2 regions of the Streptomyces sp. NPDC048182 genome follow, and region 2 is predicted to be linked to the other one. Evidence: predicted binding sites of a transcription regulator. Region 2 holds the regulator's gene; the other holds the start of a gene.
The links. Region 2 encodes HrcA, which represses chaperone genes, less so after heat shock. Its sites were predicted from a motif close to TTNGCACTCNGNNNNNCNGAGTGCNAA; they were not measured.
Positions count from the first base shown of each region.

Region 1: a site for HrcA is predicted at 5,953-5,979, ahead of groL (chaperonin GroEL). Genes of this name have one in related genera too.

Region 1 covers NZ_JBIDAQ010000006.1:394,850-403,615, reverse strand. The annotation lists gene otsB (trehalose-phosphatase) at 1-772, shown strand, start outside; gene ACGFZL_RS15270 (trehalose-6-phosphate synthase) at 923-2,308, opposite strand; gene ACGFZL_RS15265 (glucosyl-3-phosphoglycerate synthase) at 2,374-3,318, opposite strand; SAM riboswitch class I at 3,462-3,599, shown strand; gene thrC (threonine synthase) at 3,618-4,919, shown strand; gene ACGFZL_RS15255 (MoaD/ThiS family protein) at 4,916-5,191, shown strand; gene ACGFZL_RS15250 (cold-shock protein) at 5,607-5,810, shown strand; gene groL (chaperonin GroEL) at 6,106-7,728, shown strand; gene ACGFZL_RS15240 (NADH:flavin oxidoreductase) at 8,008-8,766, shown strand, end outside.
Region 2 covers NZ_JBIDAQ010000001.1:396,290-405,055, forward strand. The annotation lists gene ACGFZL_RS01920 (S41 family peptidase) at 1-503, opposite strand, end outside; gene ACGFZL_RS01925 (hypothetical protein) at 578-1,111, opposite strand; gene ACGFZL_RS01930 (16S rRNA (uracil(1498)-N(3))-methyltransferase) at 1,185-1,934, opposite strand; gene ACGFZL_RS01935 (nitronate monooxygenase) at 1,931-3,013, opposite strand; gene dnaJ (molecular chaperone DnaJ) at 3,139-4,275, opposite strand; gene hrcA (heat-inducible transcriptional repressor HrcA) at 4,276-5,292, opposite strand; gene ACGFZL_RS01950 (MBL fold metallo-hydrolase) at 5,427-6,152, shown strand; gene ACGFZL_RS01955 (DUF3097 domain-containing protein) at 6,187-6,996, shown strand; gene ACGFZL_RS01960 (Uma2 family endonuclease) at 6,974-7,552, opposite strand; gene hemW (radical SAM family heme chaperone HemW) at 7,653-8,766, opposite strand, start outside.

The DNA.
Region 1 (8,766 bases), on a different contig from region 2:
GCTGCTCGCGCGGCCCGGCGGGGCGGTCGTCGCGCTGGACTTCGACGGGACCCTCGCGCCGATCGTGCCGGACCCCGACCGGGCCCGCGCCCACCCCGACGCCGTGCCCGCGCTGGCGGCCCTGGCCCCCCGGCTCGCCTCCGTCGCGGTGATCACCGGCCGCCCGGCCGCCGTCGCCGTCGAGCACGGCGGCTTCGCGGACGTGCCGGGCCTGGAGCACCTCGTCGTCCTCGGCCACTACGGCGCCGAGCGCTGGGACGCCGCCACCGGCACCCTCTCCGCCCCCGCCCCGCACCCCGGCGTCGCCGCCGTACGCGCCGAGCTGCCGAGCCTGCTCGCCGGGGTCGGGGGCGCGTGGCTGGAGGAGAAGGGGCACGCCGTGGCCGTCCACACCCGCCGCGCCCCCGACCCCCAGGCCGCCTTCGACGCCCTGCGCGGCCCCCTGACCGCCCTCGCCGAGCGCAACGGCCTGGTCGTGGAGCCCGGCCGGATGGTCCTGGAACTGCGCCCGCCGGGCATGGACAAGGGCGTGGCGCTGCGCGAGTACGCCCGTGCGGCCGGCGCGACCTCGGTCCTCTACGCCGGCGACGACCTCGGCGACCTGCCCGCCTTCGCCGCCGTCGACGCCCTCCGCGCCGCCGGCACCCCGGGCCTCCTGGTGTGCAGCGGCAGCGACGAGGTCACGAAGCTGCGCGACCGGGCCGACCTGACGGTGGACGGCCCGGCGGGCGTGGTGCGCCTGCTGCGCGCCCTGTCAGCGGCGCTCGGCTAGGGCGCGCCTGGGGGCAGCGGCGGCACACGTGCGGCCGACGTGACTGCATGCCCTAGGGGCGCGGGGCTGTGTCGATCTGCGGCTCCGCCGCGTGGGCGCGACCAGCCACGACGCGCCCGCAGGCGACCACGACCCGCGCCCTCCGCCCCCCTAGCCCCGCAGCGCCTCCAGCTGCTCCATGAACCACCGGGCCGGCGGCAGCGCCGTCCCCGCTGCCGCGAGGCGCTCGCTGCGCGCGACCCGCTCCGCCGACGGCAGGGTCAGCGCCCGGTGGAGGGCATCCGCGGTGCCGGTGATGTCGTACGGGTTGACTACGATCGCGTCCTCGCCCAGCTCCTCGTACGCCCCCGCCTCGCGCGACAGCACCAGCGCGCAGCCCTGGTCGGAGACGAGCGGGACCTCCTTGGCGACCAGGTTCATGCCGTCGCGGATGGGGTTGACGAGGGCCACGTCGGCCAGCCGGTAGGCGGCCAGGGAGCGGGCGAAGTCGTCCTCGACGTGCAGCACGACCGGCGTCCACCCGGCCGTGCCGTACTCGGCGTTGATCTCCTCGGCGACCCGCTGCACCTCGGCCGTGTAGTCCCGGTACACGGCGAGGTCCTGCCGCGAGGGGTAGGCGAAGGCCACGTGCACGACGCGCTCGCGCCACTCGGGGCGGCCGGCGAGCAGCTGCCGGTAGGCGTGCAGGCCGCGCACGATGTTCTTCGACAGCTCGGTGCGGTCGACCCGGACGATGGTGCGCCGGCCCTCACCGATCTGCTCGCGCAGCGCCGCCATCCGCTCGTCGACGTCCGCCTCGTGGGACCGCTTGCGCAGGAAGTCGGCGTCGGCGCCGAGCCCGTGCACGCCGATCTCCGTGCCGCCCGTGCCGCCCACCAGCGCGTCGCAGCAGGCGGTGAAGGCGTCCGCCCAGCGCCGGGTCAGGAAGCCGAGCCGGTCGGCGCCGAGCATCGAGCGCAGCACCTGCTCGGCGATGTCGTCGGGCAGCATCCGGAAGTAGTCGACCGGCGCCCAGGGCGTGTGCGAGAAGTGCCCGATGCGCAGGTCGGGACGGAGCTCGCGGAGCATGCCGGGGACCAGCACCAGGTGGTAGTCCTGCACGACGGCGACCGCCCCCTCGGCGGCCTCCTCGGCAAGGGCCTCGGCGAAGGCCCGGTTGTACGCCTCGTAGGACGCCCACTGGCGGCGGAACTCGGCGTCGAAGACGGGCTCCAGCGGGGTCTGGTACAGCATGTGGTGCACGAACCACAGCACCGAGTTGGCGATCCCGTTGTACGCGTCCGCGTGCACCTCGGCCGGCACGTCCAGCATCCGCACGCCGTCCTCGCCGACGCCCTGCCGCACCGCCTCGCGGTCGCCCTCGCCGAGCGCGGAGCACACCCACAGCGCCCCCGCGTCGGGGCCGATGGCCGACAGCCCGGACACCAGCCCGCCCCCGCCGCGTTTCGCGCGCAGGGAGCCGTCCTCCCGCACCTCGTAGGAGACCGGCCCGCGATTGGAGGCCACCAGCACCTGGGCATCACCGAACGTCGACATACGCCTCAACGTAGCCCGGCCCCCGAGCGCTCAAACACGCGTACGCCGTCGCGCGTTTCCCGAGTTCACGCCACTCTCCGCGCCGCGTACTCCGCCAGCTCCGCCATCGGCGGGCGCTCCTCGGTGTCCACGGCGTACGTGCGCGGCTCGAAGCCGTCCGCGCCGCGTTCGAACTGGGTCAGCGAGGGCCGCACCAGATGGCCGCGCGCCAGGCGCAGCTGGGCCGTGCGGTAGATCGCCGCGGCCATCCGGCCGAGCGCCCGCCCGTCCTGGTGCCGGTGCAGCCGCACCCCCACGTCGACCTGTGCCAGCGCGTCCAGGCCGACCAGGTGCAGGGCGTCCACGAGGAGGCCCAGCTCCACGCCGTAGCCGACCGGGAACGGCAGCCGCTCCAGGAGCGTGCGCCGGGCCGCGTACTCGCCGCCGAGGGGCTGCACGAAGCCGGCCAGCCGGGGCCAGTGCAGGTTGAGCAGCGGCCTGGCGACCAGCTCGGTGACCCGGCCGCCCTCGCCGGCGGCCTCCCCGAGGGGGCGGTCGTACATCGCCTTGACCAGGTGCAGCTCCGGGTCGGTGAGCAGCGGGCCGACGATGCCGGAGACGAAGTCGGCCGAGAAGTCGCGCAGGTCGGCGTCGACGAAGCAGACGATGTCGCCGCCGGTCACCAGCAGCGAGCGCCACAGCACCTCGCCCTTGCCGGGCACGGCCGGCAGCCGGGGCAGCACCTCGTCGCGGTGCACCACGCGGGCGCCGGCCGCCGCGGCCACCTCGGAGGTGCGGTCGGTGGAGCCGGAGTCGATCACCACGACCTCGTCCACCAGGGGCGCCCGCTCCATCAGCTCGCGCCGGATCACCGCGACGATCTGCCCGACCGTCGCCTCCTCGTCCAGGGCGGGCAGCACCACGCTGACCGTCTGGCCGGTGGCCCGCTTGGCCGCGAGAAGCCGGGCGAGCGGCCGGTCGGCGGCGGACCAGGAGCGCGTGCTCAGCCAGCGCTCGACTTCTTCCAGCACGGTCGGCGGCTCCTCTGTGATCCATCTCGCGGTACGGACGACTATCTCAAGTGTCCTGGCCTTCGGTTACAGTCTTGAACAGCGCCGGTGACCTCCGCATGCCGGGGGCCCGGGCGCCGACAACCGCAGACACAACCGCATACCGCTCATCCAGAGGGGCAGAGGGAACGGCCCGTTGAAGCCCCGGCAACCCTCCAGCCGGTCTCGCCATCGCGAGGCTCCCGGCTCGGGAAGGTGCCAATTCCGTCTCGCGACGAGATGCGTCGTGAGGAAGATGAGGAGAAAGGGCCTCGCCTCACATGGCTGTGCAGACTGCCGAAAGCACCACTGCTGAAAGCACCACCACCGCTTCCGCGACCGACCTCGGTCCCGCCACCGCGCTCTCCTGCCGCGAATGCGGCCACCGCGTCCCGCTCGGCCCGCTCTTCGCCTGCGAGGAGTGTTTCGGCCCGCTGGAGATCGCCTACGACTTCTCGGGCCACGACCCCGAGGAGCTGCGCCGGACGATCGAGGCGGGCCCCGCGAACATCTGGCGGTACGCGCCGCTGCTGCCCGTCCCCGCCGACGTGGCCGAGAAGCCGAACCTGAACCCGGGCTGGACCAAGCTGGTCAAGGCCGACAACCTCGCCCGCGAGCTGGGCGTCACCGGCGGCCTCTACGTCAAGGACGACTCCGGCAACCCGACGCACTCCTTCAAGGACCGCGTCGTCGCGCAGGCCCTGGAGGCCGCCCGCGCCTTCGGCTTCACCACCCTGTCCTGCTCCTCCACCGGCAACCTGGCCGGCGCGGTCGGCGCCGCCGCCGCCCGGGCCGGCTTCCGCTCCTGCGTGTTCATCCCGCACGACCTGGAGCAGGGCAAGGTCGTCATGGCCGCGGTCTACGGCGGCGAGCTGGTCGGCATCGAGGGCAACTACGACGACGTCAACCGCTTCTGCTCCGAGCTGATCGGCGACCCGGCCGGCGAGGGCTGGGGCTTCGTCAACGTCAACCTGCGGCCGTACTACGCGGAGGGCTCCAAGACCCTGGCGTACGAGATCTGCGAGCAGCTCGGCTGGCAGCTCCCCGACCAGCTGGTGATCCCGATCGCCTCCGGCTCCCAGCTCACGAAGATCGACAAGGGGCTCAAGGAGCTGATCGCGCTCGGCCTGGTCGAGGACAAGCCGTACAAGATCTTCGGTGCGCAGGCCGAGGGCTGCTCCCCGGTCTCCGCCGCCTTCAAGGCCGGCCACGACGTGGTGCGCCCGCAGAAGCCGGACACCATCGCCAAGTCGCTCGCCATCGGCAACCCGGCCGACGGCCCCTACGTCCTGGACATCGCCCGCCGCACCGGCGGCGCCGTGGAGGACGTGACCGACGAGCAGATCGTGGACGCGATCAAGCTGCTCGCCCGCACCGAGGGCATCTTCGCGGAGACCGCGGGCGGCGTGACCGTCGGCGTCACCCGCAAGCTCATCGAGAGCGGCGCGCTCGACCCGGCCAAGACCACCGTCGTTCTCAACACCGGCGACGGCCTGAAGACCCTGGACGCGGTGGCCGGCACCGGCCTCACCGCGACCATCCGCCCGAACCTGGACTCCTTCCGAGAGGCTGGCCTCGCATGAGCGTGACCGTCCGCATCCCGACCATCCTGCGCACCTACACCGGCGGGCAGGCCGAGGTGAACGCCGCCGGCGGCACCCTGGGCGAGGTCATCGCCGACCTGGAGAAGAACCACACGGGCATCGCCGCCCGCGTCCTGGACGACCAGGGCAAGCTGCGCCGCTTCGTCAACGTGTACGTCAACGACGACGACGTGCGCTTCGAGCAGGGCCTGGAGACGGCGACGCCGGACGGCGCCGGCGTCTCGATCATCCCGGCGGTCGCCGGCGGCTGACCGCGTGACGCACCGTTGACCGGCATTGCCCCTTCCGTGAGAGATGCGGAGGGGGCAATTCCATGTGATTGAGCGCGGTAGGGTTGGGGAATGCGCCGCCGGCCGCTCGGTCGGGATCTTCGAAATCCGTCGCCCGTGCCCGACAAGATGTAGCCAAAGTGTGCGCGCTTTTCGCGGCTTTTGGGTCCTTTGCGCGGCCCGACTTGACCTGAAGTCCACCGCATTCTCCCCACATTCCGGACCCGTGGCGTCCAGATTTCTCGTCCGATTGACCTGTTGCACACGGCAGTTGGACAGATACATTCAGCCGCGGTCGACGCGTTCCGGCGCACGCCCCCACCCGTTGGGGAGTGAGGTCTGACCCGGATCCGCGAGGTGTGGATCTGCGCAAGGGCCAGTAACAGGGGAGTTAGGCATGGCTCAGGGCACCGTCAAGTGGTTCAACGCGGAGAAGGGGTACGGCTTCATCGCGGTCGACGGTGGTGCGGATGTTTTCGTCCACTACAGCGCGATCCAGATGGACGGTTACCGCACCCTCGAAGAAGGCCAGCGGGTCGAGTTCGAGATCTCGCAGGGTCAGAAGGGCCCGCAGGCCGACATGGTTCGCCTCAGCGCCTGAGACGTCCGGCCACCGCAAGCAGCACGGTTCTTCTCCGGAGGGCCCGCACCCTCAGCCAGGGGTGCGGGCCCTTCGGCCTGTTCCGGCCGCCGATCCCGGAGAGGCGCTTGCACTCGCAGGGGGCGAGTGCTAATCATTGGCGTTAGCACTCTGAAGGTGAGAGTGACAACGAAGGACCGGGTCGGTGAGGCCCGCGGGCCGGGTGGGGAAGGAACCACAAGGCCGGTGAGCCGTCCGTCGCGGGCGCGGGCGCGGTCCGAAGGAATCACCCCCAGTCCTGGAGGGACCACTTCACATGGCCAAGATCATCGCGTTCGACGAGGAGGCGCGGCGCGGCCTCGAGCGCGGCATGAACCAGCTCGCGGACGCCGTCAAGGTGACGCTCGGCCCCAAGGGCCGCAACGTCGTCCTCGAGAAGAAGTGGGGCGCGCCCACGATCACCAACGACGGCGTCTCCATCGCCAAGGAGATCGAGCTCGAGGACCCGTACGAGAAGATCGGCGCCGAGCTGGTCAAGGAAGTCGCCAAGAAGACGGACGACGTCGCCGGCGACGGTACGACCACCGCCACCGTCCTCGCCCAGGCCCTGGTCAAGGAGGGCCTGCGCAACGTGGCCGCGGGTGCCAACCCGATGGCCCTCAAGCGCGGCATCGAGAAGGCCGTAGAGGCCGTCTCCACCGCCCTGCTCGAGCAGGCGAAGGACGTCGAGACCAAGGAGCAGATCGCCTCCACGGCCTCCATCTCCGCCGCCGACACCCAGATCGGCGAGCTGATCGCCGAGGCGATGGACAAGGTCGGCAAGGAAGGCGTCATCACCGTCGAGGAGTCGCAGACCTTCGGTCTCGAGCTCGAGCTCACCGAGGGCATGCGCTTCGACAAGGGCTACATCTCGGCGTACTTCGCCACCGACATGGAGCGTATGGAGGCGTCCCTGGACGACCCGTACATCCTGATCGCCAACTCCAAGATCGGCAACGTCAAGGACCTGCTGCCGCTCCTGGAGAAGGTCATGCAGTCGGGCAAGCCGCTGCTGATCATCGCCGAGGACGTCGAGGGCGAGGCCCTGTCGACCCTGGTCGTCAACAAGATCCGCGGCACCTTCAAGTCCGTCGCCGTCAAGGCCCCGGGCTTCGGCGACCGCCGCAAGGCCATGCTCGGCGACATCGCCATCCTCACGGGCGGCGAGGTCATCTCCGAGGAGGTCGGCCTCAAGCTGGAGAACGCGACCCTGGACCTCCTGGGCCGCGCCCGCAAGGTCGTCATCACCAAGGACGAGACCACCATCGTCGACGGCGCCGGCTCGACCGACCAGGTCAACGGCCGCGTCAACCAGATCCGCGCCGAGATCGAGAACAGCGACTCGGACTACGACCGCGAGAAGCTCCAGGAGCGCCTGGCGAAGCTGGCCGGCGGCGTGGCCGTCATCAAGGCCGGTGCCGCCACCGAGGTCGAGCTCAAGGAGCGCAAGCACCGCATCGAGGACGCCGTCCGCAACGCGAAGGCGGCCGTCGAGGAGGGCATCGTCGCCGGTGGCGGCGTGGCCCTGCTCCAGGCCTCCCAGGTCTTCGAGAAGCTGGAGCTGGACGGCGACGAGGCGACCGGCGCCAACGCCGTGAAGCTCGCGCTTGAGGCCCCGCTCAAGCAGATCGCCGTCAACGGCGGCCTCGAGGGCGGCGTCGTGGTGGAGAAGGTCCGCAACCTCACCGTCGGCCACGGCCTGAACGCCGCGACCGGTGAGTACGTCGACATGATCGCCGAGGGCATCATCGACCCGGCGAAGGTCACGCGTTCCGCCCTGCAGAACGCCGCGTCCATCGCCGCGCTGTTCCTCACCACCGAGGCCGTCATCGCCGACAAGCCGGAGAAGGCCGCGGCCCCGGCCGGCGGCGGCATGCCGGGCGGTGACATGGACTTCTGATCCTCACCGGGGCTCGCCCCGAGGATCGGACCCGTCCGTCGCACGAACCGAGGGCGGCACCCCCTGTTGGACAGGGGGTGCCGCCCTCGGGCGGTTTCGCCGGTGGACGCGCCACGGAGGTCTCCGGTCTGCCGGGAACCGGTCGTTGTGGTGCCGGTCACTCGTTCCTGACGCGTGGAATGGGCGGACGGGCGGTGGGGTTGTCGCCGGGTGGCGCACCATGCGCGTGCACATACCGAGTGGTATCCCTCACCCCTCCGTCCACGAGGAGCCCCCCATATGACGACCGCCACCACCGCGGAGGCCGCCGCCTCCCGCGCGGCCCAGGTTCTCGGCCGCCCGGCCGCCATCAACGGACTGACCGTCCGCAACCGCATCGCGATGGCGCCGATGACCCGCATGTTCTCGCCGGGCGGTGTCCCGGGTGAGGACGTCCTCTCCTACTACGCCCGCCGCGCCGCCGCCGGCGTCGGGCTGATCGTCACCGAGGGGACGTACGTCGGACACGACTCCGCCGGGCAGAGCGACCGGGTGCCCCGGTTCCACGGCGAGGAGCAGCTGGCCGGGTGGGCGCGGGTCGCGGACGCCGTGCACGCGGCGGGCGGCGCGATCGTGCCGCAGCTGTGGCACATCGGCATGGTCCGCAAGCAGGGCGAGCCGCCCTTCGCGGACGCCCCCGCCGTCGGCCCCTCCGGCCTGGTCACCGAGGGCGCCGAGGTCACCGGCCGGGCCATGACCCAGCAGGACCTGGACGACGTGATCGCCGCGTTCGCCGAGTCCGCCGCCGCGGCCGAGCGCATCGGCTTCGACGGCGTGGAGCTGCACGGCGCCCACGGCTACCTGGTCGACCAGTTCCTGTGGGCGGGCACCAACCGCCGTACCGACGCCTACGGCGGCGACCCGGTCTCCCGCGCCCGGTTCGCGCGGGAGATCGTGGCGGCCGTCCGCGCGGCCGTCTCGCCCGGCTTCCCGGTCCTCTTCCGCTACTCGCAGTGGAAGCAGCAGGACTACGCCGCCCGGCTCGCCGAGACCCCCCAG
Region 2 (8,766 bases):
GTGCCGCCCCGGTACCGCTTCCACCAGGCGGCCTCGCGGCCCATCGGCGCGGAGAGCAGCACGGTGTGCGGGCCGAACGCCACGTCGCCGACGGGCCCGTACGGCAGGGTGTCGGCGGGGCCGCCGTCCAGCGGGACGGCGCGGGCGAGGCTGCGGCGCAGGCTGGCCTCCCCGTACGTGCTCAGCGAGAGCACCCGCCCGTCCGGGGTCCAGCCGCGCACCTGGGTCTTGGCGCTGCCCCAGTGGGTGAGGCGCCGGGCGGGGCCCCCGTCGACGGGGGCGAGGTGCACCTCGGGGGCGCCGTCGCGGGTGGAGGTCCAGGCGAGGGTGGTGCCGTCGGGCGAGAAGCGGGGGTGGTTCACCGGCACGTTGTCGGCGCTGACCCGCCAGGCCCGGCCGCCGTCGAGCGGGGCGACCCAGACATCGTCCTCGGCGGTGAAGGCGACCAACTCGCCGTGCGGGTGCGGAAAACGGAGGTAGGCAGGCGCCGCGGGGTGTGTCACCCCCTCACCCTAAGCAGGAGCGGGGCCTCGCCGACAGGGGTTTGGATCACTTCCCCGGGGGGCTCGGGGGCGCTCTACTTTCCCTCGACCGGGCGGCAGTGCGGGTCCTCGGGGCACCAGATGGTGCGGGTGACGGTGACCGTGGGGCCGGGACCCTGCCCGCCGCCGCTGCCGCCGGGCGGGGCGCTGGTGGCGTCGCAGTCGCCGAGGCCCGACACCCGCAGCCGCTCCTTGCCGCCCACCTTCGCGACGAGCAGGCCGCGCACGCAGGCGCGGTCGACCACGCGGGTCACCTGGCCGTCCACCGCGATGTCCCGGCCGTCCCGGGTCTCGCCCCGGCACTCGACGGAGGCGACGTCCGCCGGGGTGGCCGAGGCACTCCCGCCCCGGTCGCCGACCGAGGCGGTGCAGGTGAGCCGCTCCACGTCGATCTGGCGCCGGTCCAGCTCGCGGGTCATGGTCTGGTCCGTGGTGTACGCCACCGTCGCGGAGTTGAGCCCACCCGGATCGCAGGCGGCCACACCGACGACGGCCACCGCCGCCCCGACGGCGGCGAGCACCGCCCGGCGCGTCCGGCCGCCCTGACGAACCCCCCGGAACACCCGCATGAAGGGCAGAGTCCCACGGGGCGGCGCCGGGCGGTAGGGCGCATACGGCCACGCGCCCCCGGGCGTAAGGGAGTCAGGACCAGCGGCCGGTGCGGGTCAGCAGGGCCGCTGCGGCGGCGGTGCCGGCGGTGGAGGTGCGCAGCACGCTGGGGCCGAGCCGGTACGGCCTGGCGCCGGCCTCGGCGAAGAGGGCCAACTCCTCAGGGGAGACGCCCCCTTCGGGCCCGACGACCAGCACGATGTCGCCGTCGACGGGCAGTTCGGCGGTGGCCAGCGGTTCCTCACCGCTCTCGTGGAGTACGGCGGCGAAGTCGGCGCCGGCCAGAAGTGCGGCGACCTGCTTGCCCGTCGCCGCGTCCGCGACCTCCGGGAAGCGCGTCCGGCGGGACTGCTTGCCGGCCTCGCGGGCCGTGGCCCGCCACTTGCCGAGCGCCTTCAGGCCCCGGTCGCCCCGCCACTGCGTGACGCACCGGGCGGCCTGCCAGGGCACGATCGCGTCGACCCCGACCTCGGTCATCGTCTCGACGGCCAGCTCCCCGCGGTCGCCCTTGGGCAGCGCCTGGACGACGGTGAGCCGGGGCCGGGCGACGGGCTCCTCGTGGACGGTGTCCAGGCCGGTGACGAGGAGCCGGTCCTTGCCCTCGGCGCCCCGCACCGCGCCCTCGGCCCAGTGGCCGCGCCCGTCGGTGAGGACGACCGCCTCGCCGGCCCGCAGCCGCTTCACGGAGACCGCGTGCCGGCCCTCGGGGCCGTCCAGGGCGTACTCCCCGCCCTTGACGTCCTCGGGGGCGAGCGAGTCGACCACGAACACCGGTGCCGTCATCGGCCGGTACCTCCCGCGAAACGTGACAACGCTGTCCCGGCGGCGGCGAGTTCGGCCGCGAGGACCTCCACCAGCTGGCCGGCCGGCAGCTCCCTGACCATCCGGTGCCCCTGGCCCGCCCACAGCGCCATGCCCTGCGCGTCGCCCGCCTTCGCGGCGGCCTGGCGCAGCGGCGCGGTGAGGTGGTGCACCTCCGGGTAGGCGGCGGGGGCGTACGGGCCGTGCTCGCGCAGGAAGCGGTTGACCAGGCCGCGGGCGGGGCGGCCGGAGAAGGCGCGGGTCAGCTCGGTGCGGACGAACAGGGGGTTGGTCAGGGCCCGCTTGTGCAGGTCGTGGGCGCCGGACTCGGGGGTGGCGAGGAAGGCGGTGCCGAGCTGCGCGGCACTGGCGCCGGCCGCGAGCACGGCGGCGATCTGGGCGCCCCGCATCAGTCCGCCGGCGGCGACCAGGGGCAGGGCGACGGCCTCCCGGCACTGCCCGACCAGCGCGAGCAGGCCGATCCCGGCGCGGTCGGTCTCCGGATTGTCCCGGTGGGTGCCCTGGTGGCCGCCGGCCTCCACGCCCTGCACGACCACGGCGTCCGCGCCGGCCGCCTCCACCGCGCGGGCCTCGTCGGGGGTGGTCGCGGTGACCAGCACGAAGGTGCCGGCCCGGTGCAGGGCGTCGACGACCTCGCGGGCCGGGACGCCGAAGTGGAACGACACCACCGGCACCGGGTGGTCGAGCAGCACCGCGAGCTTGGGCTCGAAGCCGTCGTCGCGCCCGCTGTCGGGGTCGCCGGGCTCGGTCTCGTACCAGGCGGCCTCGCCGGCCAGCTGGTGGGCGTAGACATCCACGGCGGCGCGGTCGGCGGTCTCCGGCTGCGGCAGGAAGAGGCCCACGCCGAAGGGGCGGGAGGTCAGGCTGCGGAGCTGCTTGATCTCCTGGTACATGCCGTCCGCGGTCTTGTACCCGGCGGCCAGGAACCCGAGCCCCCCGGCCTCCGAGACCGCGGCGGCCAGCGCCGGCACGGAGACGCCGCCGGCCATGGGGGCCTGCACGACCGGGTACGGGAAGAGATCCGTCAGCGCGGAGGACATGACCCGCATGGTGTCACGCCCTCCGCACAAGTCCGAATCCGGGCGTCCGGTGGCATACGCCGGGAGCATCCGCGTTGGTCCGGACTAATCGACGGGGTGTTCCGGAGGTTTGTTCCGAGCGTGCCTCAGCGCCCGTTGAACGCGTCCTTCAGCCGCGAGAACAGACCCTGCTGCCCAGGCTGGAACTGCCCCGTGGGCCGTTCCTCGCCGCGCAGCTTGGCCAGTTCGCGCAGGACGCGCTCCTGCTCCGGGTCCAGCTTGGTCGGGGTGGTGACCTCGACGTGGACGATGAGGTCGCCGCGGCCGCCGCCGCGCAGGTGCGTGACGCCCCTGCCGTGCAGCGGGATCGACTGCCCCGACTGGGTGCCCGGGCGGATGTCGACCTCCTCCATGCCGTCCAGCGTCTCCAGCGGCACCTTCGTGCCGAGGGCCGCCGCCGTCATCGGGATGGTGACCGTGCAGTGCAGGTCGTCGCCGCGGCGCTGGAAGGTGGAGTGCGGCAGCTCGTGGATCTCCACGTACAGGTCGCCGGCGGGGCCGCCACCGGGGCCGACCTCGCCCTCACCCGCGAGCTGGATCCGGGTGCCGTTGTCGACACCGGCCGGGATCTTCACCGTCAGCGTGCGCCGGGAGCGGATGCGGCCGTCGCCGGCGCACTCCGGGCACGGGGTCGGCACGACGGTGCCGAAGCCCTGGCACTGCGGGCAGGGCCGGGAGGTCATGACCTGGCCCAGGAAGGACCGGGTGACCTGGGAGACCTCACCGCGCCCGCGGCACATGTCACACGTCTGCGCGGAGGTGCCGGGGGCGGCGCCCTCGCCGTTGCAGGTGTTGCAGACGACGGCCGTGTCGACCTGGATGTCCTTGGTCGTGCCGAAGGCCGCCTCGTCCAGCTCCACCTCGATGCGGATCATGGCGTCCTGGCCCCGGCGGGTGCGCGAGCGCGGGCCGCGCTGCGAGGCCGTGCCGAAGAAGGCGTCCATGATGTCGGAGAAGTTGCCGAAGCCGCCCGCGCCGAAGCCACCGGCCCCGCCGCCGCCCGCCTGCGAGAGCGGGTCGCCGCCGAGGTCGTAGACCTGCTTCTTCTGCGGGTCCGACAGCACCTCGTAGGCGGCGTTGATCTCCTTGAACCGCTCCTGGGTCTTCGGATCGGGGTTGACGTCCGGGTGCAGCTCGCGGGCGAGCCTCCGGAACGCCTTCTTGATCTCGTCCTGGGAGGCGTCGCGGCGCACGCCGAGTACGGCGTAGTAGTCCGTGGCCACCTATGACTCCGCCAGGATCTGTCCGACGTACCGTGCCACTGCGCGTACCGCTCCCATCGTTCCCGGGTAGTCCATGCGGGTCGGTCCGACCACGCCGAGCTTGGCAACCGCCTCGCCGCCCGAACCGTAGCCCACCGACACGACGGACGTGGAGTTGAGTCCCTCGTGGGCGTTCTCGTGACCGATCCGGACGATCACGCCCGGATCCTTCGCCTCGCCGAGGAGCTTGAGGAGCACGACCTGCTCCTCCAGGGCCTCCAGGACGGGCCGGATCATCAGCGGGAAGTCGTGCCCGAAGCGGGTGAGGTTGGCGGTGCCGCCGACGATCAGCCGCTCCTCGTTCTCCTCGACCAGCGTCTCGAGGAGGGTGGAGAGCACCATGGCGACGGTGCCGCGGTCCTCCGCCTCGAAGGCGTCCGGCAGCTCCTCGACCAGGCCGGGCACATCGGTGAACCGGCGTCCGGCGACCCGGCTGTTCAGCCGGGCCCTGAGGTCGGCCAGCGACGCCTCGCCGAACGGCGCCGGGCAGTCCACCAGGCGCTGCTCGACCCGGCCGGTGTCCGTGATCAGCACGAGCATCAGCCGCGCCGGCGCGAGGGCCAGCAGCTCCACGTGGCGCACGGTCGAGCGGGTCAGCGAGGGGTACTGCACGACGGCGACCTGCCGGGTGAGCTGCGCGAGCAGCCGCACCGTGCGGGCCACGACGTCGTCCAGGTCGACCGCGCCGTCCAGGAAGTTCTGGATGGCACGCCGCTCGGGCCCGGTCATCGGCTTCACGCCGGCCAGCTTGTCCACGAAGAGCCGGTAGCCCTTGTCGGTGGGGATCCGCCCGGCGCTGGTGTGGGGCTGGGCGATGAAGCCCTCCTCCTCGAGGGCCGCCATGTCGTTGCGCACGGTGGCCGGGGAGACGCCGAGGTTGTGCCGCTCGGTGAGGGCCTTGGAGCCGACCGGCTCCTCGGTGCCGACGTAGTCCTGGACGATGGCGCGCAGCACCTTGAGCCTGCGTTCACTGAGCACCGGCGCACACCTCCCGACGTCCTCGGCCTCGACATCCTCCCTGGCACTCGCGATATCCGAGTGCCAGACTTCCCCGGTCAGTGTACGGCCGGGGGGTCGGGCCCGGGCAAGGCCGGGGCGTTAGCGTCGTGCACGTGACGCTCATGTGGGAAGAGGCCGGCTGGGAGCCGCTGGCCGACGGGGTGGGCCGGGTGCGGCTGCCGGAGTGGGACTGCACGGCCGGTCTGGTGGTGGGCGCGGACGCGGCGCTGCTGGTGGACGCCGGGGCGAGCCTCGCCGAGGGCGCCCGGCTGCGGGCCGCCGCCGAGCGGATCGCGGGGCGCCGTGTGACGCATCTCGCGCTGACGCATCCGCACTTCGACCACGTCCTCGGGGCGGCGGCCTTCGCGGGCACGGAGGTGTACGGCGCGGTCGGGGTGGCCGGGGTGCTCGCGGGCGCCCGCGAGGAGCTGCGCGCCGACGCGGTGGCGCACGGCCTGGACGCCGGGGCGGCCGAAGAGGCGGTGGACGCGCTGGTGCCGGTGCGGCACCAGGTGAGCGGCGAGCTGGCGCTCGACCTGGGCGGCGGCCGGCGGGCCGTGCTGGCCGACGCCGGCCCCGGGCACACCGGGCACGACCTCGCGGTGCTGGTGCCGGGCGCGGTGGAGGTGGTGTTCTGCGGCGACCTGGTCGAGGAGTCGGGCGAGCCGCAGGCGGGTCCTGACGCGGTGCCGGCCCGCTGGCCGGCGGCCCTGGACCGGCTCCTGGCCCTCGGCGGCACGGACGCGCGGTACGTGCCGGGGCACGGCGCGGTGGTGGACGCGGCCTTCGTCCGGGCCCAACGGGACGCCCTGGCCGCCCGCTTCGGCGTGTCGGAGTGATCGGGCCCGGCGTGATCCTCGTATCGTCGGCAGAATGCGCCAGTACTCCGCCGACCTGACCCCGCCGTGGAAGAAGCCGCAGGCCGTGCCCGAGGTGCCGGCCGACCCGGGGCTCGTCGTGGAGGAGCCCGGCACCGGCTTCTGCGGCGCGGTGGTCGGCTGCGAGGCCGGCACGGTGACGCTGGAGGACCGCTTCGGCAAGCACCGCGTCTTCCCCATGGAGCCCCGCGCCTTCCTCCTGGAGGGCCGGGTCGTCACCCTGATCCGCCCCGCTTCGGGCCCGGTACGCCCCACCCGCACCGCCTCCGGCTCGGTCGCCGTCCCCGGCGCCCGCGCCCGGGTGGCCAGGGCCGGCCGCATCTACGTCGAGGGCCGGCACGACGCCGAACTGGTCGAGAAGGTGTGGGGCGACGACCTGCGGGTGGAGGGCGTGGTGGTGGAGTATCTGGAGGGCGTGGACGACCTCCCGTCCATCGTCACCGACTTCGCCCCCGCCCCCGACGCCCGCCTCGGCGTCCTCGTCGACCACCTGGTGCCGGGCTCGAAGGAGTGGCGCATCGCCGAGTCGGTCACCAGCGAGCACGCGCTGGTGGTGGGCCACCCCTACATCGACATCTGGGAGGCGGTGAAGCCCTCGGCCCTGGGCATCGAGTCCTGGCCCCGCGTCCCGCGCGGCCAGGACTGGAAGACCGGCGTCTGCGAGGCCCTCGGCTGGCCGCCCAACACCGGCGCCGCCTGGCAGCACATCCTGGGCCGGGTGCGGTCGTACCGGGACCTGGAGCCGGAGCTGCTGGGGCGCGTGGAGGAGCTGATCGACTTCGTCACGGGCGGTGATGGGGCTTGACACCCTTGTACGTACCGAACCTAGTGGTGTCCAGTTCAATGCCCAGAGGCTCTAGAGGCAGCGGCGCCCCGAACCGGGTGACCCGCTGCACCTGGTAGTCGGCAACCTCACCTTGTCCGACCGGCTCCGAGTACAGAACGCACTGAGCCATGATGGGGTCGACGATGAGGTAAGCGGGCACTTCACCAGCGGCGTAGATCAAGCGTTTGACGCCGTAATCCCGGTCCACGCTGGTCTTCGAGACCACTTCGACAACCAGTGTGATCATCTGGGACGGCAGAAGACGCCCCGAGTCGGGGCCGACGCCGACTTCCAGGACCACCAGGTCGGGAACAGGCTCACTGGCCTCATCGACAATGTCGACATCCTGGGTCTGAAGCCGCTCCCACTGCTGGTACGGGAGCTGGTCCATCAATGATGTGACGATCCGGTTGTGCACCAGATCAGGGCTGGCCATCATCACGATTTCTCCCCGAAGTAGCTCCACCTTGAGCCCCTCGGGCGGCTCGAAGCCCGCGAAGAACTCCGCGACTCCACGTTCGTCCACAGCTGTCATCTCCGTGGCCCCTCACATCCGCCGCGTACTGTCGGCAGCAGCCTACGAATCAGGTTAGGGGCCGAACTGGTATTCCGCACGAATTCACCCGCCCGAGTGATCAGTCCACCAGGTCTCTGACCACGGCGTCCGCCAGCAGCCGGCCCCGCAGGGTCAGTACCGCGCGGCCCTGTTCGTACGGGGCGCGTTGGAGCAGGCCGTCCGAGAGGGCGCGGCGGGCGGCTTCCAGGCCGGCCTCGTGGAGCAGGGACAGCGGGGCGCCCTCGCGGAGGCGGAGTTCCAGGAGGATGCGTTCCACCCTGCGGTCCTCGTCCGTGAGGATCTCGCGGCCCGCGCCCGGGGAGCGGCCCTCCGCCAACGCCGCCGCGTAGGCGCCGGGGTGTTTGACGTTCCACCAGCGCACGCCGCCGACGTGGCTGTGCGCGCCGGGGCCCGCGCCCCACCAGTCGGCGCCCCGCCAGTACAGCTCGTTGTGCAGGCAGCGGGCGGCGTCGGAGGTGGCCCAGTTTGAGACCTCGTACCAGTCGAAGCCGGCCGCCGACAGCATCTCCTCGGCGATCAGGTACCGGTCGGCGTGCACGTCGTCGTCGGTCATCGGGACCTCACCGCGGCGGATGCGGCGGGCGAGCTGGGTGCCCTCCTCCACGATCAGCGCGTACGCCGAGACATGGTCGGGGCCCGCGCCGAGGGCCGCCTCCAGGGAGGCCCGCCAGTCGGCGTCGGACTCGCCGGGGGTGCCGTAGATCAGGTCGAGGTTGACGTGGTCGAAGCCGGCCGCGCGGGCCTCGGCGACGCACGCCTCGGGGCGGCCCGGGGTGTGGGTGCGGTCGAGGATCTGCAGGACGTGCGGGCGGGCGCTCTGCATGCCGAAGGAGATCCGGTTGAAGCCGCCCTCGCGCAGCACGGCCAGGTAGGCCGGGTCGACGGACTCGGGGTTGGCCTCCGTGGTGATCTCGGCGTCGGGGGCGAGGCCGAACTCCTCGCGGACCGCGGCCAGCATCGCGACCAGGTCCCCGGCGGCCAGCAGGGTGGGCGTACCGCCGCCGACGAAGACCGTGCGGACCTCGCGCGGGTCGTCGCCGAGCACCTTGCGGGCGAGGCGGACCTCGTCGGCGAGGGTGGCGGCGTAGTTGTCCCGGGAGGCGAGGACGCCGCCGGTGCCGCGCAGCTCGGTGGCGGTGTAGGTGTTGAAGTCGCAGTAGCCGCAGCGGGTC